4 regions of the Pectobacterium versatile genome follow, and region 2 is predicted to be linked to each of the others. Evidence: predicted binding sites of a transcription regulator. Region 2 holds the regulator's gene; each other region holds the start of a gene.

Region 1 (7,672 bases), 1.2 Mb from region 2:
AGAACATAGCCACATGAGAGATAACAGATACAGTTTTCGACAGATTGACTATAACAGTTTGACTGATGCCGGGATGAATTCTCCCGGCAACATTGACGACAAAATAGCGAGGGTTACGGAATGGCGGGCATTGTGAGATCGGGATCGATCAGATTGTAGATGTGATTGCCAAACACGGGTTGCTGCAACAGCTGATCAACCGCCAACGCGACATCCCAGCGTGACACCAATCCCAACGTAGCAGTACCCTGCGTCAGTTTTGCATTGTGTGTCGCGACCACGTCCAGCAGGCCGCCGGGACGAACGATACAGTGATCCAACGTACTGCTTTGCAACCAGCTTTCTGCCAGCGATTTCTCACGTACCGCGAAGCCAAACGCAGCTCTGGCGCGTGGCGACAACAGCGGCCAGCTATCGCCGCAGCCCAGTGACGTCACCAGCAGCATACGCTTGATGCCAGCCTGCTCTGCGCCATCGATCACCGTGCGATGACCCTGATAATTTACCGTGCCGCCGCCCATTGTTGATACCACAATGGCAGAAGGCCCCGCCACGCGGCAGGCTTCCGCTACCGTTTCCGGGTCGCAGGCATCGCCTTCCACTACCGTCATTCCCTGCTCACGCCAGTGTTTGGCCTGTTCAGGATTACGCAAGACGAGTACGACCGCCTGCTCGCACTCAATGGCGCGCTGTAATAAGCAGGCGCCGACCCCATTGCCTGCGCCGAAAAGTAACCACGTCATACCTGCTCCGGTTGTAATTCACTCGCCAGCGCGCGGAACGCCTCAACCTGAGCGCTCAGCAGCTGACGGTGGCTGTCTCGTCCAAGGAAAATTTTAAACATCGCTGCACCGCTGGCATTAAAGAACACCACGGACGCGGTGTCCATCCCCATGAACTTACGCTCAATAAATGCAATGTGCTGACAGCTCGTTGCACGGATATGCCCGCTCAGGCCATTTTTGCCGCGCAGGTTAAAGTAACCGTGACGGTGCGTACCGGTTGGCAGCTCGCTCTTGAATTCCAGAATCGCGTCTGCCGTGTGGCTGATGAGCGTCACTTCACCCCAGGTCGCAATCGTGTCCCAGACCTGATCGAAACGATCGCCCGTTGCCAGCGTACGCTGAGCCGCAGGCAAGGCCTCAACGACAGCAAACAGCGAGGTATTATACTTTCCGGCAATCTCTTCCAGTGTGCCATCAGGGTTGGTTGCCAGTAATTCATTCAGTGTCATGGTCATCGTTGCGTCTCCGGTTAGTGCGCATGCTCTTCGGCATTAAGCTGGGGGATAATTTGTTGTAATGCCTGCATCAGGTTATTCGCCCAGAAGCGGCCATCATTGGTCAGGCGCAGGCAGGTGGAATCGTCGCAGGTCAGCCCGGCCTGATGCCACTGGCTGAGTAACGGCTGAAGTTCACGGGCATGTCGAGTCAGTTGAGGCAGCTTGATACGACCGACCTCAATACCCGCCTGAAGCTGATGCTGCCACGGCCCGGTAGGACTGGCTGGTGTCATCATCATGATCGGTTTTTGCCCCTGATCGATCTGCTGGTAGTAGCGCTCCAGGCTGCGTTCCATCATGTAGGCTTGCCCGTTTATATTGCCGCCCGCACCGCTTCCCATTGCCAGACAGTCCGCGCCCTGTTTAATCAGCAGATTGTACAAGTTGCGTTCACGCGTAGTGCGCGCCCAGTGACTGTTGCTAAGCTGGTGCCAGCCAGCATCGGCCAGAAATGCCGCGCCAGTCCGGTAAAAATCACGACGGGCCACCACATCAGGCAGCGCGACACGCTGGTTTTCGGCCGCTTTCGCCAGCGGCGTGGTCGGTAACAGATTAAGCGCATACAGATCGACGCCGTCTAACGGTAAATCACTGACAATCGCCAGATCTTCGCGCCAGATTTCCGGCGTTTGTTCCGGCAGGCCGAACATCAGATCGCACACTACGGCGGCTCTGTCTCGCTCGCACAGGCGCTCAAGGAAGCGAATTGACTGCTGCTTATCTGACGTACGCGCCATACGCTGACGAATGCGAGTATCGAACGTCTGAATCCCAATGGAGAAGCGGTTCGCTCCCGCATCCAGACAGGCATCGATTCGCTCATCGTCAAAATCCATCGCCCGCCCTTCCACCGTGATTTCACAGTCCGGTGCCAGCGGCAGAGAGGTACGGATCGCGCGAATGATCTGTGACAGCTCATCGGCCGCCAGCGCCGTTGGCGTACCACCGCCAAAATACACCGCATGAATCGGCGCAGACTGATGCAGCGGGCTGTCCGCTTCCATCGCCAATTCCTGCAACAAATAGCGGGTATAGGTCGCCGTGCTGTCATCACGCAGTTTGTTTTGATAAAAACCGCAGAACGTGCAGTGCGTGGCGCAGAAAGGAATGTGCAGATAGAGCAGACGCTTACGCGCAGGCACGGTCTGCTGCTTCAGCGTCTGCCAACTGGCCGGAATCTGTTCTGGTGAAAGCGGCACATGGTTGCGCCAAGGCATTGCCATACGTCGGGCGCCAAAAGGCTGCTCACCGGGCTCGGCATAATACGGCGTCAAATCGATGTTCATTAACGGCCCCCAAATAATCAATAAAATAAATTAAATGATAATTATTTTTATTTGGCAACGTGACGGAGGCGTAAATAAACAGGCGGAATGTGAGTGCGACAAAATGACGCAGTGGATTAACAAATCGTTTTCTTTTGTGCAAACTGAAAATCATGCCGAAAAAACGTATCGCTATTTTATTTCAGAGGGTTACGATGTATCCCTCTTTGTTTTTTTAACAAGTACGAAAAAAAAACAGCGTTTATTAAAGTTCGTTAATTTGAGAGATTAATAGGCAAAATTTTTCGGCAAGCGGCACGACAACGTTATCCGAGCGATTAAACGGTTAGAGGTTGATTGTCCTCCTGAATTCAACCACCTCAATTTTGAGGAGGTTGAATATATTGATAAAAAAGGAGAAATGCGCCGTATGTACAGCATGACAAAAGACGGCTTCATGCTGGTAGTTATGGGATTCACGGGTAAAGCAGCCATGCAAAGCAAAATAACCTACATTCAGGCTTTCAACTGGATGGCTGGACAGTTACAGAACCGCCAACTAATGGGCGAAGAGGCAATGCACCAATTAGCGACAGAGGATACCAGATCGAAGCTGAAAGGCACTATCGGCAGCTGATTGATGAATGAGCGGAAGAAAAAAATACCACTATTGCGACTGGAAGAAGGTAGATGTAGAAAAGCTACCAAGAACATGGAAAAGGTTGAGAAGTGATTAAGTTACGCTATCGATTGATTGCCTTCCTGAAATCCTGATATTTGATCAGTTGTGTTGCTATGTCTCTGTGCTAACCTGTGAGAAAATGTTACCAATGGGGATAGGGATGAAGAAGATAGCGATTGCGACTTTGTTAGTTTTGCTTTCAGGTTGCGATAGAAAATCCGAAGCGCCATTTGGTGTTGAGTGGAATGATAGATCTAGAAGCGTGTCCTCATTGGGGCTTCCGACATTCAATAAAATACCATTAAGAGGTGATTGGGTAATTCTATATGTAACAACACCGCCGAAAGAATCTTTTAATATAGAAGGTGCATATAACTTTTTATATAAAAACGATAGACTTAAGAGAATAACCTTTAATACATACGATCTTACTGGCCTCGACAGTATTGATAAAAGTAAGCACATTTATAATGAGCTGAAGAAAATACTCACTGAAAGATACGGAACGCCAAAAGAAGTTAACGAACATGTATACAATGACGATTTTTCCTTTTTCCCTTGCGTAACAAACACCAACTGTGGCAAGTGGGAGTCGGTTTTTTCGCACGAGAATTATACTGGAAAACTATATATAGGAATGGGTGAGAGCAAAAGCGGATATTCTGACAGGCGCGTTTCAGGTCGAGTTCATGTTGAGTTCAGTCTTAACGGAGATAGCTTATCGCCTTGACGCTACAGCTACAAATTAGCCTGCATCCCCCCTCATCCAACCCGCTTCGGCGGGTTTCTTGCTTCCCATTGCCCACTGTTCCGTCTACGATTAACTAATATTTACCAATGGGGATAGCGATGAAGAAGATAGCGATTGCAGCGTTATTGCTGGCTTCTGGTGGGGTGAGTGCTAAAAATTATGTGATTACCATTCCAACAGACTCTAAAGCGCAGTACACAATTCTCGAAAAGGGTTCGCAAGGTGGAATGAAAACCATCGTTACAAAACGCGTAGGGCCATCGGGAACCTCTTATTCTAAACGCATTTACGATTGCAAGAATTCCACGGTTAAATACCTTGGAGATGGTGAAACACTCGAACAAATGAAGGCATCATCGCCAGACCCGCGTATGAGTGGGATAGTCTATGAATCAATAGCATATTACTTAGGCGTCGAGGCGTGTAAATAATGATGGATGATATAAACGCACTGGCTGAATAGGTGGCTCTAAGGCATACTTGTGCCGCCTGAAGCATGAAACAGATTCCGATATTGTCACCGTTAACGGAGTATCAAAACACGTCCCCCTTGAACAATTAACCCTCGGGCTGCTGGCGTGGTTCACTACAATTCGAAGACATTGCCAGATAGTGAACCGCTGAAAGATCCGCTTTCCCAAACAACTGTTTAGGAAAGCGGCTAATGGATTACTGAATACCCTGACTACGCAGGTAATCTTCATAGTTGCCGGTGAAATCGATCACTTTATTTGGCGTAATTTCCAGAATACGGGTCGCCAATGAGCTGACAAATTCACGGTCATGAGAGACGAACAGCAGCGTCCCTTCATACATTTCCAGCGCCATATTCAGCGATTCAATGGATTCCATATCAAGGTGGTTGGTTGGTTCATCCATCACCAGAATATTCGGACGCTGCATCATCAGCTTACCGAACAGCATGCGGCCTTTTTCACCACCGGATAACACCTTCACTTTCTTCTTGATATCATCCTGGCTGAACAGCAAACGACCGAGAATGCTACGCACGGCTTGCTCGTCGTCTTTTTCCTGTTTCCACTGGCTCATCCAGTCAAAAACGGTCAGCGTCTCATCGAATTCGTATTCGTGATCCTGCGCGTAGTAGCCAATTTTTGAGTTTTCAGACCATTTTACCGTACCGCTATCCGGCTCGAAATCACCGACCAGCGTTTTCAGCAATGTCGATTTACCGATACCGTTGGCACCCAGAATTGCGACTTTCTCACCCACTTCGATCATCAGACCCAGCTTGCTAAACAGCGGGCCATTATCAAAACCTTTGCTCAACGCTTCAACTTCCAGCGCATTACGGAACAATTTCTTATCCTGATCAAAACGGATAAACGGGTTTTGACGGCTGGACGCTTTCACTTCATCTAGCTGGATTTTATCAATCTGACGTGCGCGTGATGTCGCCTGCTTGGATTTAGAGGCGTTGGCGCTAAAGCGGCTGACGAACGATTGCAGTTCGGAAATCTGCGCTTTCTTTTTGGCGTTATCGGACAACAAACGCTCACGAGCCTGCGTCGCTGCCGTCATGTATTCATCATAGTTGCCGGGATAAATACGCAGCTCGCCGTAGTCCAGATCCGCCATGTGCGTACAAACCATGTTCAGGAAGTGACGGTCATGCGAGATGATGATCATGGTGCTGTTACGCTCGTTCAGCACCTGCTCCAGCCAGCGGATCGTATCGATATCCAGGTTGTTGGTCGGTTCGTCAAGCAGCAGGATATCAGGATCGGCAAACAGCGCCTGCGCCAACAGGACACGCAGTTTCCAACCGGGAGCAATTTCACTCATCAAGCCATAATGCTGCTCAACGGGAATCCCCACGCCCAGCAACAGTTCGCCTGCGCGTGACTCTGCGCTGTAGCCATCCATCTCACCGTATTGCACTTCCAGATCGGCAACTTTATAGCCGTCGGCTTCGCTCATTTCAGCCAATGAATAGATACGGTCGCGCTCTTCTTTTACCGCCCACAGCTCGCCGTGGCCCATGATAACGGTATCCAGCACGCTGTATTTTTCAAAAGCGAACTGATCCTGACGCAATTTCCCCAGACGTTCATTAGGATCGAGGAAGACGTTACCGCCGCTCGACGCCAGGTCGCCGCCGAGAATCTTCATGAATGTGGATTTGCCGCAACCATTCGCGCCAATCAAACCGTAACGGTTGCCGCCGCCAAATTTAACGGAAATGTTTTCAAACAACGGCTTGCTGCCGAACTGCATGGTGATATTGTTGGTACTTAACACAGCACTTATACTCGAGTCGGAATGTGATTTGGCGCGCATTATGCCACAAGCGCGCGATAGGATCGCGGTTAGTTTTGAGTAATATTTAAGCGATAGCGCATACAGGAGAGAAATGCGATGCCTATACTACGTCGTTTCAAACAGGTCGACGTTTTCACCCAGCAGCCTTTCAAGGGCAATCCGCTTGCCGTCATTATGGAGGCAAAGGGGTTAACCGATGCGCAAATGCAGGAGATCGCTCGCTGGACAAACCTGTCAGAAACCACGTTTGTCCTGCCAGCCACCGACCCTTTAGCGGATTACCACGTCCGCATTTTTACGCCAGAATCGGAGCTGCCCTTTGCCGGACACCCTACGCTAGGCACCGCACATGCCCTGCTGGAAGAAGGATTGCGTCCTAAATCTCCGGGCCAGTTGGTACAACAATGCGGCATTGGTCTCGTGCCAATCAACATCGGTGAGGATGCGAGCCTCGCTTTTCACGCACCTCAGGCCACCATCGTTCCATTTGACGATGAACACCTGCCACTGCTGGAAAAAACGCTGGGCATTACTGGTTTTGATCGTGCCGCTATCGATACCCGCTACCCGCCCACCGCGGTACACATGGGCATTCGCTGGCTCGTGATTCGCGTAGACAGCGCTAACACCTGCCTGAACATGACACCGGATGCAGAAGCACTCTCAGCCGTACAAAATCTCAGCCAGACCAACGGCATCGCTGTCTATGGCCCGCACGATGGCGCAACGCCTGCCGATTATGAAGTTCGCGCGTTCTACATCGAACGCGGTCATATCAAGGAAGATCCGGTTACCGGCAGCGCCAATGCCTGTCTGGCTGCACTGCTTCGCCAGCAGCACTCGACGAATAACGTCACCGCACCACTTAGCTACCTTGCGCGACAGGGCACTATGCTACAGCGCGATGGCCAGATTACCGTCACTTACCTGAACGATGAGCCGTGGATCGGCGGACACAGCGTCACGATCGTTGACGGTACGTTGCAGGGATAAGGAGGGATTTTATGGCAACGCCATTTGCCGATACGTCATTTACAGATGCACTGTATGCATTGCGTCATCAGCCCCATCTGTGCCTAACGATTCAGGAAGAAAGCGATGCCGATGCGCTCTTTACCCTGATTCAGCAGGAAAAAGCGCGTCTGCGGCGTACTTTACCCTGGCCGGATTCTGTTAAGACCGTCGATGACACGCGTGAAACCATTCGCGCCAACAGAAAGACATTCTTCGATAAAACGGCCGCTGTGTACGTTATCCGCTGGGACGACGCGCTGGCTGGCATCGTCTCCTTCAACACGATTCAGGATAAAGAAGGCGTCATCGGCTATTGGATCGCCGAAGCATTTGAAGGCAAAGGCATCGTTTCTCAGGCCGTCAGCACGCTGATAACAGCCTATACCGATGCGAGC
Region 2 (7,672 bases):
TACTGATGATTGGACGATTTTGGTTTTATAGGAAATAATTTTCTTTTAAATTAACGGTAAATCATAAGGTTACTTTTTTAGTAGATAATAAATGCACTCGGGTTTCTTTATTGATTGGTTTTTAAATTGTTATTTTTCTTGTGGCAATCGCTGCCGCTAGCGTAAGGAAATCATCTTAAGTCAAAATATACTATCACAGGCCTATTCAATATTGTTTACGTGATGAGTCAGTTTTATCGTGAATTTTAGTTTTTTAAGAAATAACGATTATTAATCGCTATATGGCGTTTCTTTACGTGATAAAAGAAAAATAGACCTCGGCTTATTGGTGAAATTGTCATGAGTACGACGTCTATTTTCATGGCGGTCACGCTGACAATCTTGCTCGGGCCTCTCAAAAATGAGCGAGGCCGAAGCACTCGCTCAGGAAGAACCCCAGGGCCGGAGCATACTTTGTTAATGACATTTAACATTCGCAAAAATCATTAACTCCCGATAGTCATCATCCAATAGTGCACGTTGCACTTTGCTTTTCATACTCCGGTTTTGTGTGCTCTCCATCTTTGCCAGATTGAGCGCCATCTTTCTGACTAATGACAAGACTTTTGTACCATTCTCATCGTGAATACGGCAAGCATCTTCTTTATAAACAACATCTAATACCCAGTGCAGACTGTTCTCTATGCCCCAGTGATGACGGACCGATGTCGCCATAAACTCTGCATCAATATCGTAAGATGACAGATAAAATGCCGTATCCAGCGTATTCGATTTTTTGTCTTTACGGTGTCTTTCAACCGCGACCAGTGTTTTTATTGAAGGCCATTTCTCCTGTAACTCCGGGCTCAACTCTGCCGGTATTTGAAAAGTAATACGGCGCTCCATTCGGCCATGCCCTTTATCCTGCATTTCATATTGTGCTAACGCGGTATTATCGTTAAACGCCTCATGGAATTGCGCTTTCACTGCATTAAACAATGTCGGCTGATTTCCTTTGACTTGTACAAGGTAATGACCTTTTCTCGCCACAATGCTTTCAAGCGTTTCTTTTTGTGCATGTAACGCATCAAGCGTTATCAGTGCATCCTTGATGTTAAGCATGCAAACAAGATTCTGTACTGTTTTGATTTCTTTTCCTTTTCCCTCGGCCATATCCTGATAAAGCGCAATGCCATTATTCAGGTCATAAGCATTAACAGAGTGAAAATCGTTACGACTCCACAGAGAGGCACTTTTCAGCGTCTTTCCATCAATCGCAATGAGTGGCTTGCTTGATTTGGCGCGAATGTCATTAATCCAGCTAAAAATACAGAACTGAAAGCTGTCGGGATCGACGGCTTTCATTATTCTGGCAATAGTATGACGCCGTGGTATGCCATTGGAAAATAATCGAAATTTTCTTAACCAGTCGAGGCGTAGTTCACCAAACTGTTGAATTTCAGCCCACCCATTTTGTCCACTGGCGACCGCAGCGAGAACAAGAAATAGGACATCAACAAGATGATGTTGTTGATTAATAGGAGAACGAGTTTCCTCTACCAGAGAGAGGTGGTCAAAAAGTGTCATATCAAGACCTCAAAAAGTTATTCTACTTTGAGATCAGTCTATTAGAGAATAGTTCAATTTTTTAACAAAGTGTGATCCGGCCCTGGGAAGAACCCGACGCAGAATGAATGCGTCGGGCTTAACGCGTTTATTTACAGTTGGCTGCTGTCAGTACTGCCTGGTTTTTACCTACGCCAGCGTAGCTTGCCAGTTTATCCTTCACGCACTGTGCAGAAACTGGAGAGTAGCTATATGGGACGGCTGGGAATTTACCGGTGCTCTTCCAGTCATCCGCATTGATGTGCGGTGTGGATGGTTTACCCCAGGTGATGTTGTATTTAGCAAAATCAGATGGGCTGGTAATGTTGTTGTTACGGAGTTCCCAAGTACCGAAGTTGGAATCGTCATTACGTGCGGTCACTGGGTTGAGCGCATTTTCGAACCAGTTACTTTCGATCAGTGCGATCCCTTTCTGACGGACGTTAAAGCCTGAACTTTTGATGCCGTCATACAGGTTGTTATAAGCATGGACTTGGCCACCACGTTGCAGCGGCAGACGTGAGTTAACATCGCTGTAAATATTGTGATGGTAAGTCAGGTTACGACCGGTATCCGTGTTGCTTGAACCGCTCAACCCTACCTTTTTCACGCCATGGATATAGTTGTACGACACGGTGACGTTGGTTGAGGCTTTCTTGATATCAACCGCGGATTCAAAGGTGGTGTCGTTGTCTGGCGTACCGGCACATTCGAAGTTCTTGGCGAAGATCTCGTTGTGGTCGATCCAGACGTTCGGTGAATTATCGATACGGATGGCATCACCATCTTTTGCACCGCCAGGCATATAGCCGAAGCGCATGTTACGTACGATAACGTTGGAAGAGTTAACCATCCAGATACCGAAGTTAGCGGAAGAACCGTTGGTTCCGAGGATGGTGATCCCTTTGGTGAACTCTTTGATTTCCACACCGCGCGGATCTTTGCTCCACTGGCCGCAGATGTTAGCTTCGGCGGCTTTGATTAGCGCATCTTCATTACCGTTATAGGTAATCACGAGCGGGTAGGCCCCACCTTTTACCGCTTTACCGCTTGAGTCCTTTTTCGCGGCCTCAATGATATCGACGATCTCTTGCAGAGAACGCGCCGTTTTTTTCACCGCACCAGAAACGTCGCCGCCGTCAGTGGTGGCATAACCCCCCGTATTTGCCGCCATTGTCGGTTGGGCAGCGAGCAGCAACAGCCCAGCTGCTGCAGAAGGCAGTAGGTATTTCATTATGTACTCTCCTTGACATAGAATTTTTTTGGGTATTTATCACTACACACCCTGTGTAATTTAAAAAGGCTGTTTCAACAAAAATGAAAATAAGGTTTGTCTATAAAGCCGAGCTAAGTGTTAACAGAAAAAATAAACAATACAAGATGGGGCGTTAAATATATTAATTAAATAACAGAGGACAGTTGAGAGGATTTGTGTCTATCTATTTTAAATAGAAACTAATTTCCATTTAAATCATTTAAATTCATAGTGTTGTGTTTTTTAATCTTTGTTGTTTCAATCTGGATTCTTTATTTTTTATCCATTTGATATGCGTGGTTTATTCGCTTGTTGAGCGATTGTGATCGCCATCAAAAAATATCATTTTAGAAATGATCCCTTTAGTTTTTCTTTCTTTTAAAAAAAATGAATTAATTCATAGGCGGTTTTTTCTTATTATTTTTTTTGTTAAAAATAATTTCAAGGTAATCGTTTACTGTGAATTGGGATAATAAATAAGGCCTATTAATAAAGATGTTTACTGATGAAATAAATGATTTATGATCGATAAAATTATTACCATGCTAATTTCTTAAACAGCGAGATCGCCACCTTTGTCTTTGATGGTGACGAGGGGTGGGTACCTGACGCGGATTTCATGTATGTTAGTACGGCTTTTCCGACTAACAGTGCAATGACTATGCTGCTAATTATCGATAACTACGACTCCTTTACCTACAACCTTTACCAATACTTTTGTGAGCTTGGCGCACAGGTCGTGGTGAAGCGTAATGATGAACTGACGCTGCGCGAGATTGAACGGCTTGCGCCTGAGCGATTGGTCATTTCACCTGGCCCTTGTACGCCGGATGAGGCGGGCATTTCACTGGCTGCTATCCGTCACTTTGCCGATAAACTGCCTATTCTGGGCGTGTGTCTTGGTCATCAGGCGATGGGGCAGGCGTTCGGCGCGCGTGTGGTGCGAGCACGGCAGGTCATGCACGGGAAAACCTCAGCGATTGCGCATAGCGACACGGGGGTTTTCACGGGGTTGGCTCAGCCTTTGACGGTCACCCGTTATCATTCGCTCATTATTGATGCCGCCTCACTACCCGATTGCTTTGAAGTCACGGCTTGGAGCGAACATGAAGGAAAGCGTGATGAGATTATGGGGATCCGCCATCGCGCATTGCCGCTGGAAGGGGTGCAATTTCACCCAGAGAGCATTCTTAGTCAGCAAGGGCATCAGCTTTTGGATAATTTCCTTAAAATTTAGCCATATAGAAAGTTATTCTCTTCAGTAGCTGATTTAATATTGCCTGAAATTGATTTTTTATGCATATTTATTGACTATATTTTCATTCCGACATGATGGACAGCAGAGTGAGGCAGCAAATGGCAGCAGAGCAGAAAGCAGTGACACGGGATACTCACGATAAAGTGATTTTGCCGGTTTATGCACCCGCGAAGTTTGTACCTGTGAAAGGTAAAGGGAGCCGCGTCTGGGATCAGGAAGGCCGCGAGTATATCGATTTCTCCGGCGGTATTGCGGTTACGGCGCTGGGCCATTGCCATCCTGCACTGGTTAGCGCGTTGCAGCAGCAGGGTGAAACGCTGTGGCACACCAGCAATATTTTCACTAATGAGCCTGCGCTACGCCTCGCTAGCAAATTGATTGATGCCACTTTTGCCGATCGCGTGTTCTTTGTTAACTCCGGCGCTGAGGCTAACGAAGCCGCCTTTAAACTGGCGCGTCACTATGCGGTTAAACGCCATAGTCCGTATAAAACCAAGATCATCGCCTTCTACAATGCGTTCCATGGCCGGACGCTGTTCACCGTCTCGGTTGGCGGACAGCCTAAATATGCTGATGGTTTCGGGCCTAAGCCTGCGGACATTGTCCATGTTCCCTTCAACGATCTGGCTGCGGTAAAAGCGGTGATGGACGATCACACCTGTGCGGTCGTGCTGGAGCCGATTCAAGGCGAGGGCGGAATTACGCCTGCGACGCCTGAGTTTTTACAAGGTGTGCGCGATCTGTGCGATCAACACAAAGCGCTGCTGGTATTTGATGAAGTGCAGAGTGGGATGGGGCGTACCGGTAAATTATTCAGCTACATGCACTACGGTATTACGCCGGATATTCTCACAACGGCTAAAGCATTGGGCGGCGGGTTCCCGATTAGCGCGATGCTGACGACGGAAGAGATCGCATCAGCCATGACGGTTGGGGTACACGGCACGACCTATGGCGGCAACCCGTTGGCCTGTGCGGTGGCGGAAGCCGCGCTGGATATCATTAACACGCCGGACGTGTTGTCGGGCGTGGCGGATCGTCACGATCGCTTTGTCAGTGAGCTTGAGAAAATCAATCAGCAGTACGGTGTATTCGAACAGGTTCGCGGTATGGGGCTGCTGCTGGGTGCAGAACTGAAACCGCAATGGCACGGTCGCGCGGGCGAGTTCCTGGCTGCCGCAACGGCTCAGGGGCTTATGGTACTGATGGCTGGGCCTAACGTGATCCGCTTTGTACCGTCTTTGATCATTGATGAAGACGATATTGCGCAGGGGATGGCGAAGTTCGCCAAAGCCGTCGCGCAGGTCGTTAACGCAGCAAACTGATTAGACATAAAAAAACGTAGGGAACGTTTTTCAACGTTGCGTTAGCAACGGCCCGAAGGGTGGCGAGCAGGAAGCTCGCCATAAAAAAAGCGTGAGGCCGAGGCTTCACGCTTTTTTATTGGTAGGGTACAGCGACAGGGGTTTAGCGAGTGCCGTAAACGACAATCGTTTTACCGTGTGCAGAGATCAGGTTCTGGTCTTCTAACATTTTCAGAATGCGGCCCACGGTTTCACGCGAGCAGCCAACGATTTGCCCAATTTCCTGACGGGTAATTTTAATTTGCATGCCATCTGGATGCGTCATGGCATCAGGTTGTTTGGCCAGGTTGAGTAGGGTTTGGGCAATACGGCCGGTCACATCAAGGAAGGCGAGGTTGCCGACTTTCTCAGAGGTAACCTGAAGTCTGCTTGCCATTTGCGCAGACAGACGCATGAGAATATCCGGGTTAACCTGGATGAGCTGGCGGAATTTTTTATAGGAAATTTCAGCCACTTCACAAGCGGTTTTTGCCCGAACCCAGGCACTGCGTTCCTGACCTTCTTCAAACAGGCCGAGCTCGCCGATAAAATCGCCCTGATTGAGGTAGGAGAGGATCATTTCCTTGCCTTCTTCATCTTTGATTAGCACTGCGACAGAGCCTTTCACGATGTAGTAAAGCGTTTCTGCTTTTTCACCTTGGTGAATCAGCGTGCTCTTCGATGGATACTTGTGAATATGACAATGGGAAAGGAACCATTCGAGAGTTGGGTCTGTTTGCGGTTTGCCGAGAACCATTCGCTATCATCCTCTGTTGTAATTCACTGCGCAAATTACAGGGGTCAGAGTTCCCTGTACGGCGTGTTTAACTGCTAAAAAATAAAATTCAGTCTAGGCAGAATGACGTCAGGGAATATACTGGAACCACTGTACCCTTGATTTTCCGGTTGCTGCCTTGCCGCATCGTAAACGTGGCTGGGTATATCTGGCCACGTAATCATCTTCTTCGTTTCTGGGTTTGTCCAGAAAAGGTCTATTCTATTTTCGTTTTAACACAGCTTTAAGGATGTGTCTTGTGTTGTCTCGCTTCAGCATGACAAAGCTCTGATTAACGCTGGTTTTTGTACAGTAACGATATAAATTTTCAAAAAATTTTTAGTGGAGAGGCATCATGCAGGCTCGGGTAAAATGGGTTGAAGGCTTAACGTTTTTGGGCGAATCCGCATCAGGGCATCAGATATTGATGGACGGCAATTCTGGCGATAAAGCGCCCAGTCCGATGGAAATGGTATTGATGTCCGTAGGAGGATGCAGCGCGATTGACGTGGTGTCGATTCTGCAAAAAGGTCGCAACGATGTGGCGGATTGTGAGGTGAAATTAACGTCAGAGCGTCGGTCTGACGCGCCGCGTTTATTTACCCACATCAATCTGCATTTTATCGTGACGGGAAAAGGACTGACTGACAAAGTTGTTGAGCGAGCTGTCGCCCTGTCGGCGGAAAAGTACTGTTCTGTGGCACTGATGCTGGGCAAAGCCGTTGAGGTGACGCACAGCCACGAAGTTAGGGTGCTGGAGTAATTTCTTTCTCTGGGCACGACGCTGCCGTGCCCGTTTAGCTTATTCGATCGTTTTCCCTTCGATTAACCGCTGCACCAGCGGTGCCATGATTAATTCCATCGCCAACCCCATCTTCCCGCCGGGAACGACCAGCGTGTTGATATGGGAGATAAATGAACCCTGCAACATGGCGAGCAGATAGGGATAATCAATATTATCCAATCCCTGAAAGTGAATCACGACGAAGCTTTCGTCCAGTGAGGGAATCGACTTGGCGGCGAACGGGTTGGAGGTGTCCACGGTAGGCACGCGCTGGAAGTTGATGTGTGTGCGAGAGAACTGCGGCGTTATGTAGGTGATGTAGTCTTCCATCGAGCGGACGACGGAATCCATCACCGCTTCACGCGAATGGCCGCGCTCATTGACGTCACGAATCAGCTTTTGGATCCATTCCAGGTTGACGATTGGCACCACGCCGACGAGCAAATCGACATGCTGTGCCACGTCGTTTTGCTCGGTGACCACGCCGCCGTGCAGCCCTTCATAGAACAGAATGTCGGTGGGTTCCGGCATCGGCTCCCACGGTGTGAACGTCCCAGGAACCTGATTATAGGGAATCGCTTCATCGTAGGTATGCAGATATTTGCGCGTCTGGCCGCGCCCGTGCAGGCCATATTCGATAAACGACTGTTCTAGCAGGCTGAAATCATTCGCT
Region 3 (7,672 bases), 2.5 Mb from region 2:
GAGCCCGGATGGCCTGACGTATACCGTCAAGCTGCACCCAGGCGTCAAATTTCACGATGGATCGGCGTTTAACGCCGCTGCCGTGAAAGTGAATCTGGATCGCGCCAGTAATCCCGACAATCGCCTGAAGCGATATAACCTGTTCAAGATGATCGATAAAACCGAGGCGGTTGACGATCTGACGGTGAAAATTACGCTGAAGACGCCGTTCTCGGCGTTCGTTAATAATCTGGCGCACCCGGCGGCGGTGATGATTTCTCCGGCGGCATTAAAGCAGTACGGCAAGGACATTGGTTTCCACCCGGTAGGCACCGGTCCGTACCGTTTTGTGGCCTGGAACCAGACCGACTTTGTCAAAGTCGAGAAATTTAACGGTTACTGGAAGGCGGGGTTGCCTAAGCTGGACAGCATTACCTGGCGTCCGGTGGTGGATAACAATACGCGTGCGGCGCTGTTGCAAACCGGTGAAGCGCAGTTTGCTTATCCGATACCGTTCGAGCAGGCCAAGGTGTTGGAGAAAAATGACAAGCTGGCGCTGGTGGCGTCGCCGTCGATTTTGCACCGCTACATTAGTATGAATGTCACGCAGAAACCGTTTGATAACCCGAAAGTACGCGAGGCGTTGAACTACGCGATCAACAAAGAAGCGCTGATTAAAGTGGCCTTCTCCGGCTATGCGACACCAGCCGAAGGGCCACTGCCGAGCAGCATTGATTATTCGGTAAAATATCACCCGTGGCCTTACGACCCGGCCAAGGCGCGTGAACTGCTGAAAGAAGCGGGCTACCCAGACGGTTTCACCACTACGCTCTGGTCGTCACATAACCACAGCACGGCGCAGAAAGTCTTGCAGTTCACGCAGCAACAGCTGGCACAGGTTGGCGTGAAAGTGCAGGTGACCGCGATGGATGCGGGGCAACGCGCCGCCGAAGTGGAAGGTAAGGGCGTTAAGGAAACGGGCGTTCGCCTGTTCTACACCGGCTGGTCAGCCTCGACGGGGGAAGCCGACTGGGCGCTGTCGCCGCTGTTTGCCACGGCCTCCTGGCCACCGGCGCAATTCAACACCGCCTTTTACAGCAATCCGCAGGTGGATGCGGATCTGGCGACTGCGCTGAAAACCACGGATCGGACGGAAAAACAGAAACTGTACAAAGATGCGCAGGACAAAATTTGGGCGGATGCGCCGTGGATTTTCCTGGCGACAGAGCGTTTGGTGTCGGCTAATAGCAAAAAACTGACCGGGTTCTACGTGATGCCGGATACTTTGTTCAGTTTTGAAGAGGCAGACCTGAAAGAATAACTCGCCGTAAAAGAATGACCAAGGAGTCGGGTGGCCGTTAGGCTGCCCGCAGTGGTCAACACTCGTTCACTCATAGGGAGTCCGACGCATGTCTGTGGAAAACTGTTCATGCTGAATTATTTTATTAAACGACTGCTGGGACTGATTCCCACGCTCCTGATTGTGATGGTGCTGGTGTTCCTGTTCGTTCATCTGCTACCCGGCGATCCGGCGCGTTTAGCCGCCGGGCGGGAAGCGGATGCTGCCGTTATCGAGATGGTCAGGCAGGATTTGGGGTTGGATAAACCGCTGCCGCACCAGTTCTGGCACTTCTTTACCAATGTCCTGCAAGGGGATTTTGGTACGTCGATCGTATCGAAACGCCCCGTCACCGAAGAGATCGCCATGCGCTTTATGCCGACGTTTTGGCTGACGGTGTGCAGCATGGCGTGGGCGGTGATTTTTGGCATGGCGATCGGCATCGTGTCCGCCGTGTGGCGCAACGGCTGGCCGGACAGAATCGGGATGATGCTGGCGGTATCCGGCCTCTCTTTCCCCGCGTTTGCACTCGGCATGCTGTTAATGCAGGTTTTTTCCGTCGAACTGGGATGGCTGCCGACGGTGGGGGCGGACACCTGGCTGCACTACATTTTGCCCTCTCTGACGCTGGGCGCGGCGGTGGCGGCGGTGATGGCGCGTTTTACTCGTGCGTCGTTTGTTGATGTCTTGCAAGAAGATTATATGCGGACGGCGCGGGCAAAAGGCGTGCGCGAATCGCTGGTGGTGGTGAAGCACGGGCTGCGCAATGCGCTGATTCCGGTGGTTACGATGATGGGGCTGCAATTTGGTTTCTTGCTCGGTGGCTCAATCGTCGTGGAGAAGGTCTTTAACTGGCCGGGGCTAGGACGGCTGCTGGTGGATGCGGTGGAGATGCGCGACTATCCGGTGATTCAGGCCGAGGTACTGCTGTTCTCGCTGGAGTTTATTCTGATCAATCTGCTGGTGGATATGCTGTATGCCGCGATTAATCCAGCCATTCGTTATAAATAAGGAAAGGGAATGAGACACTGGCGACGTAAAGCTATGCTGGCGACGCTCCCTGTCATTAGGGATAAACCTGTTCGCACGCCGTGGCGTGAATTCTGGCGGCGCTTTCTTCGGCAGCACGTCGCGGTCACCGCAGGCGTGTTTGTACTGCTGCTGATTGTGGTCGCGTTTCTGGCACCGTATCTGATGCCCTATGATGCCGAGAACTATTTCGATTATGAACGCCTGAATGAAGGCCCGTCGGCGGCACACTGGCTGGGCGTGGATTCATTAGGACGTGATATTTTCAGCCGGATCCTGATGGGAACGCGCATTTCTCTGGCGGCGGGTATTCTCTCGGTGCTGGTAGGGATGATTATCGGTACGGCACTCGGTCTGGTGGCGGGCTACTACGAAGGGTGGGCGGACAGGATCATCATGCGCCTATCCGATGTGCTGTTTGCCTTCCCCGGTATTCTGCTGGCGATTGCCGTTGTGGCGATTATGGGCAGTGGGATGGCGAATGTGATTGTCGCCGTCGCGATCTTCAGCATTCCGGCTTTTGCCCGTCTGGTGCGGGGGAATACGCTGGTGCTGAAGCAGCTTACCTACATCGAATCGGCCCGCAGCATTGGGGCCAGCGACAGGACAATTCTTTTTCGACATATTCTGCCGGGCTCGGTGTCTTCCATCGTGGTGTTTTTCTCGATGCGCATTGGAATGTCGATCATTACGGCAGCCAGCCTGTCATTCTTAGGGCTTGGCGCACAGCCGCCGATGCCGGAGTGGGGGGCGATGCTGAACGAAGCGCGGTCGGATATGGTGATTGCTCCGCACGTCGCGATTTTCCCTAGTCTGGCGATCTTTCTGACGGTTTTGGCGTTTAATTTATTGGGAGACGGTCTGCGTGATGCACTCGACCCGAAATTGAAAAGCTGAATAAAAAAAGCGCGGCATTTGCCGCGCTTTTTAGCAGTAAGGCAGTTAGAACGAGGTTCGTTTGTAGCTGCGGTACTGTGGTTGCCAGAAGTTATGGTCAATCGCCTTCTGCAACGCATCGGCGGAGGTCACCACGGCTGCGCCTTGCAGCTGTGCGGCTTTACCGACGTCCAGTGCAATACGTTTGGACACCTGCTGGATATCGGACAGATCCGGCAGCAGAGCGCCTTCACCGTTATTCGCCAGCGGCGAGCAGTCAGCCAGAGCGCGGCTGGCGGCCATCAACATACCGTCAGTGATACGTTTGGCACCCGACGCCAGTACACCTAACCCGATACCTGGGAAAATGTAGGAGTTGTTGCACTGGGCGATAGGGAAGATTTTGCCCTGATAGTTAACCGGAGAGAACGGGCTACCGGTTGCGACCAGCGCTGAACCTTCTGTCCAGCGAATGATATCTTCTGGACGGGCTTCTACGCGGGATGTCGGGTTAGACAGCGGCATCACGATAGGACGCGCGCAGTGCTTGTGCATTTCACGGATGATTTCTTCCGTGAACAGACCCGGCTGGCCGGATACACCGATCAGGATGGTTGGCTTGGCATTGCGTACAACTTCCAGCAGTGAAATCGCGTCGCTGTTGCAATCCCAGTCAGCCAGCAGTTCACTTTTCTGCACCAGCTTGCTCTGGAAATCGAGCAGGTTCGGCAGTTTGTCCGTCAGCAAACCGAAGCGATCAACCATGAAGACGCGCGCGCGTGCTTCTTCTTCGCTCAGCCCTTCAGACTTCATCTGCGCGACGATTTGCTCAGCAATACCACAGCCTGCGGAGCCCGCACCCAGGAAGGTGACGGTCTGATCGCGTAGCTGAGTACCTGCTGCACGGCTGGCAGCAATCAGGCTGCCAATCGCAACGGCTGCGGTGCCCTGAATGTCATCGTTAAAGCTACAGATCTCATCACGATAGCGGTTCAGCAGCGGTGTGGCATTTTTCTGCGCGAAGTCTTCAAACTGCAACAGCACGTTCGGCCAGCGGCGTTTAACGGCCTGAATGAATTCGTCAACGAAGGCATAGTATTCGTCGTCGGTGATACGCGGATGACGCCAGCCCATGTACAGCGGATCGTTCAGACGCTGCGGGTTGTTGGTGCCGACATCCAGAACGACAGGCAGGGTGTAGGCTGGGCTGATACCGCCACAGGCGGTGTACAGCGACAGCTTACCGATTGGAATCCCCATGCCGCCAATACCCTGGTCGCCCAGACCCAGAATACGCTCACCGTCGGTCACAACGATGACTTTCACGTTCTGCTTAGTGGCGTTTTGCAGCATATCGTCGATATGTGCGCGGTTAGGGTAGGAGATAAACAGGCCGCGTGCGCGACGATAGATATCGGAGAAGTGTTCACAGGCTTCGCCAACGGTCGGGGTGTAGATGATCGGCATCATCTCACTGAGGTGACCGTCCAGAAGGCGGTAGAACAGCGTCTCGTTGGTGTCCTGAATGTTACGCAGGTACACGTGTTTTTCAATATCGTGTTTGAATTCCTGATACTGACGCCAGGCGCGTTCTGCCTGTTCTTCGATGGTTTCGACGGCTTCAGGCAGCAGACCATGCAGGTTAAAGTTGGCGCGTTCTTCTTCGGTAAACGCACTGCCTTTATTCAGCAGGGGAAATTCAAGCAATATTGGGCCAGCGTAGGGAATATGGAGAGGACGTTTGCTTTCGTATTCTAATTCCATGACTTTTTACTCTCGGATAACAGAAAAAAACTCAGGTGTTGTCGATAAAAACTGTTGCGGATCTTAAATTACCCAGAAAATATGTACAGGAATTGTTAATTAAAATAGTTACAGATGGCTTGCATCTTAGTCAAAATGCAGGCTTTATCGATTCACCTCTCGTTTTTCACACTTCCCTTTGCCGAAATTCTGCGCTGACCTCTGCCGTTATTCCTCAATAAAGTGATGTTCAATGTCGGTGCAGCCTAATTCGGCCAACATAATTTGCGAAATGGCCCAGTGGCTGACAACGGCATTACGACGCTCGACGACAGCCGCGTGTTTAATGGTGCACGGATCGTCGCCAGCAAGGTTCATCAGATTCAATGCGACTTGCAAAGGCGGCAGGCTAGGGTTAAATGCCGCATTTTCTGCGTAGCGTCCGGTATAAATGTTGCCGCTTAAGGTTTCCAGCGCAATGCCGCTGATGGCTTTGCTATAGGGCGCGTGGCTACGGTTGGCGGCATCCAGCGCTTGACGCGCAAGCGCGCCCACATTTTGCAAGGTTGCGCCGTGGTTGATGTCATCCATCAGCAAGGTATCGATGTGCAGATCGACGGGACCAAAGGAATCCGGCAGATAGTGGCTGAGCACGGCAGGCTGGCGACCCGGTAGTTGAATGCGCAGCGATGCGGCATTGCGCAGCTCATTCATAAACTGACGACAGTGGCCGCATGGCGTGTAGTTCACGGTCACCGCCCGCAACCCACGCTCATTGCGTATCCAAGCGTGGCTGACGGCGCTTTGTTCGGCATGCACCGTTTGCTGCAACTGAACAGCGCTGAACTCCATGTTGGCACCAAAGTAGAAATTGCCGCTGAGCCCTTGCGCAATCGCACCAACCTGGAAATTCGAGATAGGCGCTTGTGCACAGGCAGCTGCCAGAGGTAATAGCGCAAAAGCCAACGCATCGGCGTCTAGCTGGCTGGCTTCACAGACGGCATTCACGTCGTCAGCCGTTAGCATGGCGGCGAAATCCGGTTTATCGATCAAGGGACCGATTGCGGCTTGCAGACTGGCAGGTAATTGCTGGAAGGCATTTTCAAATCGTGGATGCATGGTGGCGTACTCTTTTTACCCGTCAATGACGTCATGTTAGGGAGCAGAGTAGCAATAAATTGTGATCAAAATCTCTTTGTTGAATGAAATGGCTGCAAATTAACTGCTAAATGCGAGATGTATCTCAATTTTATGGCGGGGATGATGCGAGCTACGCACCATCCCCGCTAGATTCAGCCAGCAACATGCAAGAGTAGAGGGAAGACTAGCGGCGCAATCAGCGACGTGATGATCCCGCAGATGACCAGCGCCAGCGAGCTGAATGCGCCTTCCTGATAATCGACTTCTGCGCAGCGCGCCGTACCGAGTGCGTGCGAAGCAGTGCCCATCGACAGCCCACGCGCGGCTTTGGTTTTGATACCGACGCGGTTGAACAGGGTGTGGCCTAAGACAGCGCCGAGAATACCGACGAAAATCACGCAGACGGCGCTGATAGCTGGAATTCCGCCAATCGAGCTGGCGACGGCCATCGCAATCGGCGTGGTGACTGATTTAGGCAGCACCGAGGCGGCGATTTCTGGCGAGGCGCCCATCCACAGCGCCACCAGCGTGCCGGAGATAATCGCGGTCAGGCTACCGATGAAGCACACGCTGATGATTGATTTCCAGCGCGCGCGAATTTGATGCAACTGCTCATAAAGCGGGAACGCCAGCGCGACCACCGCCGGTTGCAGCAGGTCGTTAAGGACTTTGCTGCCCTGAAAATAGTGCTCGTAGGGAATCTTCAATACCAGCAGCAGCGGAATAATAATCGCCATCGACACCAGCAGCGGGTTCAACAACGAAATTCTGGTCAGTACGGCCAATTTACGTGCGGCGAAAAAGACCATCAGAGTGAGGGGCAGCGACCACCACAAATAGCTGAACATTATTCGTTATCCTTCGGCGGCGTGCGATCGCCAGCCACGGCTCGTTCACGCTGCATTATCTGGGTACTGAAACCCACAACCAACATCACAATAAAGGTACTGATCAGGCAGGAAACCACGATGGGGCCAAACTGTTGGCTGACCAGATCGTAATAATTCATCACGCCGACGCCGATAGGGACGAACAGCAGCGCCATGTGACGAATAAGAAGATGGCAACCCGGTTTTACCCACTGCGCGGGCAGGATTTGCGAGGCAAGAAGGGTGAACAAAACCAGCATGCCGATGATACTGCCGGGGATAGTGAATGGGAGTAACGCGGATACCGCATTGCCTGCCAGCAGGCAGAGATAAATCAATGCGAAAGCGCGTAAATACTGCCAGCACACGATGAACGTATTACGCATGGGAAATTCCTGATTAGCAGAGGGGATTATCATAACGCTAATGGAATTTACGTGCCACAGCTCACGAATTTTGTTGGGAAGGAAAAAAGAGGGGCCGCCTAAAACATGAGCGACATCTGTCCGGGCTGAAATGGATCGTGAAGCCGATGAGATAAATTCGGCTCAACCCCACGCCAGCGTGGCAAAGAGGTTGAACCGGAAAGGGTCGAGACGACAGAAGCGTTATTTTACGTCTACGCTCCACTTGGTGATATCAATCTGCCCATCACCGCCAAAGATCTCGGTGCCAAACTCAACGCTGCTGATATATT
Region 4 (7,672 bases), 1.1 Mb from region 2:
GACTGGTTTCATCTGTTCATCCAAAGACGCGATAGCCGTCCTGGACGGCGATGCGAAAGCCCAATATGGTCACCGTACGGACGTTATTATCAGCCCTTACGATGATATTGAAGATGAAATATTCAGAAAATATAAAGAAGAAAATGCGGTGCATAATCTCCCAGATGTCGCGCCAGAAAATGCCAAATCTAAAGCCTACTGGAAAAAACTGCAGGAAAAACGTAAAGAACATAATCTTACCCGAGAAGATATTTTTACAATCCTTGAGCATGGTTTTGATGCGAAAGTGTCGATTTTTTATCAGGAATTGCTCACATTTATCAACGGTTAGGCACGTAAGAGATCTCTGGCTCACCGCTGTATTACGTATAACTTGCTGCTGATAGGGGCAGGAAGAATTACGGATGTCATGAGCATCCGCTTTCAGCTCGTTGCCAACTATCAGGTTGAGTCATGCCCTAATACGGCACACGGCCAGATAAAGTCCGAGCCTGCACAATTCATACCCAATACCTAACGCCGTCACTCCACATTCAGAAAGCGCTGGCGATAAGCGCTGGGCGAAACGCCGAACGCCTGATGGAACACCACAGAGAAGTAGTTACTGTCCTCAAAACCACACAGCGCGGCAACGTCGCCGATGGTTTGCAGATCATAACGCAGCAGCTCCATCGCCTTACATAGCCGCAGCTGGCGCAGGTAATGTGGCACGCTCATGCCCGTTTGCTCTTTAAAGCGAGAACGCAAACTGCGGGCGCTGAAGTGGTGCTGTTCGCAAAAGGCTTCAAAGCGGAACGGTGCCGCGATGCTGGCACGCAGCGCATTCATCAACATATCCAACTGGTGCGCATCGGCCAGTTGCGGACTGTCCGGCGTGTGACGATAGCGCGCCGCCAGCAGCGCAATCTGCAACAGCAGCGCTTCACTCAATTGCAGCGACAGCGCATCCGATTTCATGCATTCCTGCCTCAGCGCGTCCACCTTCTCGCGGAGGGTATCCATGCCTTCCGAGCCTAAACACCAGTGGCGCTGGCTTTGTGGAAGCTCCCCACCCGGCAGTAACGCTTGCCAATCTGCGGATAACGTCAGGCGATTGCGAATATAGAGAATGTTGTCCAGCTCAAGCTCGTGGACGGATTCATAGCTGTGGCGATCGTTCGCGGAGACATAGAACATATCGCCGCGAGTAATACGGTACGGCACATCGTTCCAGAGGTGCAGACCATTGCCACGCCAGACGATGACGAGTTCATCAAAATCATGATGATGCAGCGGAAACACGGGCTGTGGGTGCCGTTCGGCAACCATCACGGCATTCTTGTCGGTGAGGAAATAGTCTTCAGTCTGTAATTTCAAACCCCGTATTGCTGTCGCCATTCCCTCACCCGCAGTTGCCATTACCTACTCTTCACGAGAAAACGCCTGATGGCGCAGTGATTTAGGCGCCTGCGAGAATGCCTTGCGGAATTGCGTCGAGAAGTGATTGCTGTCGCTAAATCCACAGGCGTGCGCAATCGTGGTGATAGAATCATCACTCTGCTGCAACCGCCGACGAGCCTCCAGTAATCTTAACCGATTCAGATAGCGTTGTGGCGTCATACCTGTGTGTTGTTTGAGCTGACGATGCAGCGTACGCAGCGGCAACGAGAACTGGTCAGCCAAGTCGCCCCAGTTCACTTCTTCACTGTAGTTGTTTTGCAGCCAGCCCAGCAGCGCCTGCACTCCTTGACGCTCGGAGCCGTTGCCCTCCGTCTGGAAACAGTGTTGACGCAGTTGCACCAGAATGTGCAGAAACAGGCTTTCGCTGGCAGCAATAGCCTCTGGCGCATCGCTCTGCGCCAGTTCAGCCAGACTATTCATCGACTGCTTCAACTGCTGCATTCCCACCGCATTGACCTGCCACTGCCCTTGCCATTCGCCGTTCGGGCCATACGGCAAAAAGGCGGCGATATCGGAAAGGAAGCGGAATCCGCGCGGCGAGCGGTACAGCATGTTGGTCAGGCACAGCCCTTCGACGTCTTCAAAAAGATGCCGATCGTTATCACGAACGAAGAATACCGAACCGCTGCACAGTGCATAGGGCTGATCGTTAAACACATGGACGCCTGCGCCCTGCTCCACCAGCACAATTTCCCAGAAATCATGATAGTGCTCAGGAAACGCCGCTTGTGGGGTACGCGGCTCAACCGCAACCGTTACGGCACGCGAAGTAAAAAAATCATCACCACGAAGTAACGTCATTTCAGTTCTCCATTCAGCTTCTGGCAAAAATGCGGCCTTTGAAAAAGGGTAGCCAGAAGCGACAAAACCAGCCTTGAAATACCGTCACCCGCACGCCATCTGGCTGCTCTTTTTTTAAGATCGCACCGCCTAATTGATTGAAGTGTGGTAAGGATCACACCGCCTTTTCCCTGGTTTTTTCGTGGTTATTCCCTAAATAATTTCCCAGATTGTGAGCCCTTTCACGGCCAGCTTTGTCATTTTGCCAGCCGCCTGTTGTTGATGGCACTCATAGGAAGGTGGCTTCTGTTACCGCTCTTTACACTGCAACACATCCAACAAGTAAGGAGTGCGGCTATGGCGGTGAAGAATATCGTGGCGGTGGATTTAGGTGCATCCAGTGGTCGGGTCATGCTGGCAACCTTGCACACCGCAACGCAGCATTTGACGCTGAAAGAAATTCACCGTTTCAGCAATACGCTGGTGTTTCAGGACAACCATCATCAGTGGGATCTGGCCGCGCTGGAAGGCGATATCCTCACCGGATTACACCAAATCGATGCCATGGGTATCGCCCCCGATAGCATCGGGATCGACAGTTGGGGCGTGGACTATGTGCTACTCGATAAGGACGGGCAGCGTGTTGGCCTGCCGTATTCCTATCGCGACCACCGCACCGACGGCGTAATGGCCGCGGTTACCGCAGAACTGGGACGTGAGGCGATCTATCAGCGTACCGGCATTCAGTTCCTGCCGTTTAATACGCTGTACCAGCTTAAAGCGCTGGGCGATGCGCCCTCTGACGATCTGGATCAAGTGGCACACCTGCTGATGATCCCCGACTATTTTCACTATCGCCTCACGGGGAATGTTGTCTGCGAATACACCAACGCTAGCACGACCCAACTGCTTAATCTGGAAAAGAAAACCTGGGACAGCGAACTGCTGGAGTATCTGGGCATCCCGCGCCGCTGGTTGAGCGATCCGGTACAGCCGGGGCACGCCGTCGGAAACTGGGCAGCGCCGAGCGGACGACACATTCCCGTTACTGCTGTCGCCACGCACGATACCGCCAGCGCGGTAGTCGGCGCACCGTTGCTGAGCCGCGACAGCGCCTACCTTAGCTCCGGCACCTGGTCGCTAATGGGCATCGAGAGCGACACGCCGTTTAACAGTCCGCAGGCGCTGGCCGCCAATATCACCAACGAAGGCGGCGTAGACGGCACCTATCGGGTGCTAAAAAACATCATGGGTCTGTGGCTGCTACAGCGCGTTTGTCAGGAGCGTAATATCAAGGATTTAGGCGCACTGATTCAGTCCGCCGCCGCCGTGCCCGCCTTCGCCAGCCTGATTAATCCCAATGACGATCGCTTTATCAATCCGCCGTCCATGCATCAGGCGATCCGCGACTATTGCCGTGAGCACGACCAGCCTGTGCCCCACAGCGATGCCGAACTGGCACGCTGCATCTTCGACAGCCTCGCGCTGCTCTATCGGCAGGTGGTGCTAGAACTCGGCGAACTGCGCCACGCGCCAATCCGCCAGTTGCATATTGTCGGCGGTGGCAGCCAGAACGCCTTCCTGAACCAACTGTGCGCCGATGTGTGCCAGATTCCGGTTCTGGCCGGGCCGGTCGAGGCCTCGACGCTTGGCAATATCGGCTGCCAACTGATGGCGCTGGGCGCCGTTGCCGACCTTGCCGCATTCAGGCATATGCTGACTCATAACTTCCCTCTGCATCGCTATACCCCGCGTGCGGAGAGTGATTTTGCCGGGCACTGGCGTCGTTTTCAGGCGCTCAGCCAGCCAGAAACCGCCCCACAGGGCAAAAAGGAGACTACGCAATGAGCACACCAATTGAAGCTGCCTGGCAGTTGGCAAAAGCACGTTATGCCAACCTAAATGTTGACGTAGAGGCAGTGCTGGAACAGCTCGACCAGATTCCGGTGTCAATGCACTGCTGGCAGGGCGACGATGTGGCCGGATTCGAGAATACCGGCGGACCGTTAACCGGCGGCATTCAGGCCACCGGTAACTACCCCGGCAAAGCGAGCACGCCGGATGAACTACGTGCCGATCTGGAACAGGCATTTGCGCTGATCCCCGGCCCCAAGCGGCTGAACCTGCACGCCATTTATCTGGAATCCGCGCAGCCCGTCGCCCGTAACGAGATTGCCCCCGAGCATTTCAGTTCCTGGGTCGCGTGGGCCAAGCGCCACCAGCTCGGGCTGGATTTTAATCCGACCTGCTTTTCTCATCCGCTGAGCGCGGACGGTTTTACCCTGTCGCACCCAGACGAAAAAGTCCGCCGTTTCTGGATTGAACACTGTCAGGCCAGCCGCCGTATTTCCGCCTACTTCGGGCGCGAACTCGGCACGCCGTCCGTCATGAACATCTGGGTGCCGGACGGCATGAAAGATTTGACCATCGATCGTCTGGCATTCCGCCAGCGGCTGCTCAGCGCGTTAGACGAGGTCATCGCCGAGCCGCTCGATCAGGCACACCATATCGACGCGGTGGAAAGTAAGCTGTTCGGGATCGGCGCTGAAAGCTTTACCGTCGGCTCCAGCGAATTCTGCCTCGGCTACGCGACCAGCCGCGGCACCGCGCTCTGTCTGGATGCCGGACACTTCCATCCAACCGAAGTGATTTCCGACAAGATCTCCAGCGCGATTCTGTACGTTCCACGCCTGCTGCTGCACGTCAGCCGCCCGGTACGCTGGGACAGCGACCATGTGGTGCTGTTGGACGACGAAACGCAGGCCATTGCCCACGAAATCGTGCGCCATAAGCTGCTTAACCGCGTGCATATCGGGCTCGATTTCTTTGATGCGTCGATCAACCGCATCGCGGCCTGGGTCATCGGCACCCGCAACATGAAGAAAGCCCTGCTGCGCGCGCTGCTGGAACCGACAGAAACGCTGCGCACACTGGAACAAAACGGCGATTACACCGCGCGTCTGGCCCTGCTGGAAGAGCAAAAATCGCTACCGTGGCAGGCCGTGTGGGAACACTACTGCCAGCGTCATGACGTCATCCCGGGCAGCGAATGGCTGCAACAGGTGCGTCAGTATGAAGAAACCATCCTCACTCAACGTCAAGGGTAAGATTATGCAAGCAATTCTCTCTTCCTGGTTTGTACAGGGAATGATTAAAGCCACCAGCGACATGTGGCTCAAAGGCTGGGACGAACGTAACGGCGGTAACGTCAGCCTGCGCCTGACGGCTGAGGATGTGACGCCTTATGAAAGCGATTTCTACCCACAGCCGCGCCACGAGGCGTTATCACAGCCGATGCCTGCGCTGGCAGACTGCTGGTTTATCGTCACCGGCTCCGGCAAATTCTTCCGCAACGTGCAGTTGGATCCGGCTGATTCACTGGTGGTGTTGCAGGTCGATAGCGACGGCAAAGGCTATCGCATTTTCTGGGGGCTGACCAACGGCGGCCTGCCAACGTCTGAACTGGCCTCGCATTTCCAGTCGCACATTGTGCGTATGGGCGTGACCCACGGGCGCGACCGCGTCATCATGCACTGCCACGCGACCAACCTGATCGCCCTGAGCTATGTGCTGGAGCTGGATACCGCTAAGTTCACGCGTGAACTGTGGGAAGGCAGCACGGAGTGTCTGGTCGTTTTCCCAGACGGCGTGGGGATTGTGCCGTGGATGGTGCCGGGCACCGATGCCATTGGCGATGCCACTTCCGAACAAATGAAGCGTCATTCGCTGGTGCTGTGGCCCTTCCACGGCATCTTCGGCACCGGCCCAACGCTGGATGAAGCCTTCGGCCTGATCGATACCGCAGAGAAATCCGCTGAAGTGATGGTGAAAGTGAGATCGATGGGCGGTAAGAAGCAGACGATCTCGACCGAAGAGCTGATCGCCCTAGGTAAACGTTTCGGCGTCACGCCACTGGAAGCCGCGTTGCGCGTGTAGGTCGTGTAACGCATGCAGTGCGTGTAATGCGTATAGCATTAGCTTCAGCCTCAACTCGCCACGGCATCACCGCCGTGGCGTTCTGCCAATGACTACGGGGGATTCATCCATGTTGCGTAAGGCTTTTGTGATGTCGGTTTTTCCTGACTGCCACGATGAATATCAGCGTCGCCACAATCCTATCTGGCCGGAACTGGCCGAGGTGCTAAAGAACCACGGTGCGCACCACTACAGCATTTTTCTGGATAAACAGCGCAATCTGCTGTTTGGCTATGTCGAGGTCGAGTCCGAAGCACGCTGGGAAGCGATTGCACAAACGGATGTCTGCCAGCGCTGGTGGAAACACATGGGCGATATCATGCCCTCCAACCCTGATAACAGCCCGGTCAGCGATGCGCTGGAACCCGTGTTCTATCTGGACTGAGGAGAATCATGCGGCGGTAATATAATCAAGGATTACCGCTGTAACATTATTTTGAAGGCATAAGAAAGATTACTGAGGACAGAAGAAAGAAATAATTTGTCATTTAATTAATGGATTCCGTTACATATAATCATTATTTTTATTAAACACATAAATATTTATTAATTATTGATGGCAGTCACATTTTATTTCCTCTGTTTGTGAATGCTTTATTTTTCACATTAAAAATAAAAACATTTATTAAAACAATGATTAACAACCCTCCCTTCAAAAACAACCCATCACCACAATCCGTTGTCACATTGAAATAAAACAGAGTTTAGTCTCGACATAATCAATTTGGTTATTATTAAATTCTGTTTATTTGCCCGCACCACTTTATCGAATTACACATTATAAAGATCTTATTTTATTTGCCGTTATCACTACTACCTTCTCTCTATAATCAATAAGAATAGCGATGAAATTCTCTCAACTCACAGTACTTTCCAAGTTATTACTCGGTTTTTCCGTCCTGATAGCCATGATGTTGTTATTAGGTGTAGTTTCACTACTCCAGCTTAGCGTTAATAATAGCCGTATTGATGAATTAAGCAGCAGCAGCCTGCCCGGCGTGCGATATAGTCTGGAAATGCGCGGTGCATTGTCTGAAACGCGTTTGCAGCAAATTCAGTATATCGATTCTAAAACCCCCGAGGAGCGCGAAGGCCACCGCAAAGAATTACTGCAAAACGCCGATGCCTTCCTTGCTGCGTTTAAGAACTATCAAGCGGTTGCCAGCACTGAGGATAAAAAAGCGCTGATCAAGGTGATTGGCGAAAACTTCTCAGCGTTCAATTCAGTTAATGCCACACTGATTGATATCGTCAATCGGGGCGATCTGGCAGAAGCCAGCAAGATCAGCGGTGCAAGCTCCGGCAAGTATCGCGGTCAACTGATGAAGGATCTGGCGAAACTGGTCGAAATGGAAGTCGCGACCACAAAAGACATCGTAGACAGCGCCGAAACGACATACCGCGCCTCACAATACTATGTCTGGGGATTGCTGCTACTCGCTCTGCTGACGACCGCCGTTATCGCCACCCTTATCTC

What was found. Region 2 encodes CRP, which controls carbon source genes, mostly activating them, when cyclic AMP is high. Its sites were predicted from a motif close to ATGTGANNNNNNTCACAT; they were not measured.
Region 1: EIP93_RS14925 (ABC-F family ATPase) is a predicted target of CRP. The motif match lies at 6,264-6,281, and genes of this name have one in related genera.
Region 3: cdd (cytidine deaminase) is a predicted target of CRP. The motif match lies at 6,145-6,162, and genes of this name have one in related genera.
Region 4: rhaS (HTH-type transcriptional activator RhaS) is a predicted target of CRP. The motif match lies at 2,384-2,401, and genes of this name have one in related genera.

What each region holds. Positions count from the first base shown of each region.
Region 1 covers NZ_CP034276.1:3,285,688-3,293,359, forward strand. Annotated here, with positions in the region: gene EIP93_RS14895 (NAD(P)H-binding protein) at 114-743, opposite strand; gene hutX (heme utilization cystosolic carrier protein HutX) at 740-1,240, opposite strand; gene hutW (heme anaerobic degradation radical SAM methyltransferase ChuW/HutW) at 1,255-2,568, opposite strand; partial or broken gene EIP93_RS14910 (Rha family transcriptional regulator) at 2,855-3,184, shown strand; gene EIP93_RS14915 (hypothetical protein) at 3,390-3,959, shown strand; gene EIP93_RS14920 (hypothetical protein) at 4,079-4,411, shown strand; gene EIP93_RS14925 (ABC-F family ATPase) at 4,650-6,242, opposite strand; gene EIP93_RS14930 (PhzF family phenazine biosynthesis protein) at 6,360-7,256, shown strand; gene EIP93_RS14935 (GNAT family N-acetyltransferase) at 7,268-7,672, shown strand, end outside.
Region 2 covers NZ_CP034276.1:4,456,237-4,463,908, reverse strand. Annotated here, with positions in the region: gene EIP93_RS20255 (ISAs1 family transposase) at 457-1,566, opposite strand; gene pelA (pectate lyase PelA) at 1,694-2,818, opposite strand; gene EIP93_RS20245 (aminodeoxychorismate synthase component II) at 3,501-4,076, shown strand; gene argD (bifunctional acetylornithine/succinyldiaminopimelate transaminase) at 4,196-5,422, shown strand; gene crp (cAMP-activated global transcriptional regulator CRP) at 5,565-6,197, opposite strand; gene EIP93_RS20230 (OsmC family protein) at 6,571-6,978, shown strand; gene EIP93_RS20225 (phosphoribulokinase) at 7,018-7,672, opposite strand, start outside.
Region 3 covers NZ_CP034276.1:1,936,929-1,944,600, forward strand. Annotated here, with positions in the region: gene gsiB (glutathione ABC transporter substrate-binding protein GsiB) at 1-1,300, shown strand, start outside; gene gsiC (glutathione ABC transporter permease GsiC) at 1,409-2,329, shown strand; gene gsiD (glutathione ABC transporter permease GsiD) at 2,339-3,244, shown strand; gene EIP93_RS08775 (NAD-dependent malic enzyme) at 3,290-4,987, opposite strand; gene cdd (cytidine deaminase) at 5,195-6,085, opposite strand; gene EIP93_RS08785 (CidB/LrgB family autolysis modulator) at 6,259-6,954, opposite strand; gene EIP93_RS08790 (CidA/LrgA family protein) at 6,954-7,361, opposite strand; partial or broken gene EIP93_RS08795 (GH12 family glycosyl hydrolase domain-containing protein) at 7,584-7,672, opposite strand, start outside.
Region 4 covers NZ_CP034276.1:523,669-531,340, reverse strand. Annotated here, with positions in the region: gene EIP93_RS02410 (AAA family ATPase) at 1-331, shown strand, start outside; gene EIP93_RS02405 (helix-turn-helix domain-containing protein) at 523-1,377, opposite strand; gene rhaS (HTH-type transcriptional activator RhaS) at 1,402-2,241, opposite strand; gene rhaB (rhamnulokinase) at 2,578-4,068, shown strand; gene EIP93_RS02390 (L-rhamnose isomerase) at 4,065-5,327, shown strand; gene rhaD (rhamnulose-1-phosphate aldolase) at 5,332-6,156, shown strand; gene rhaM (L-rhamnose mutarotase) at 6,266-6,580, shown strand; gene EIP93_RS02375 (methyl-accepting chemotaxis protein) at 7,041-7,672, shown strand, end outside.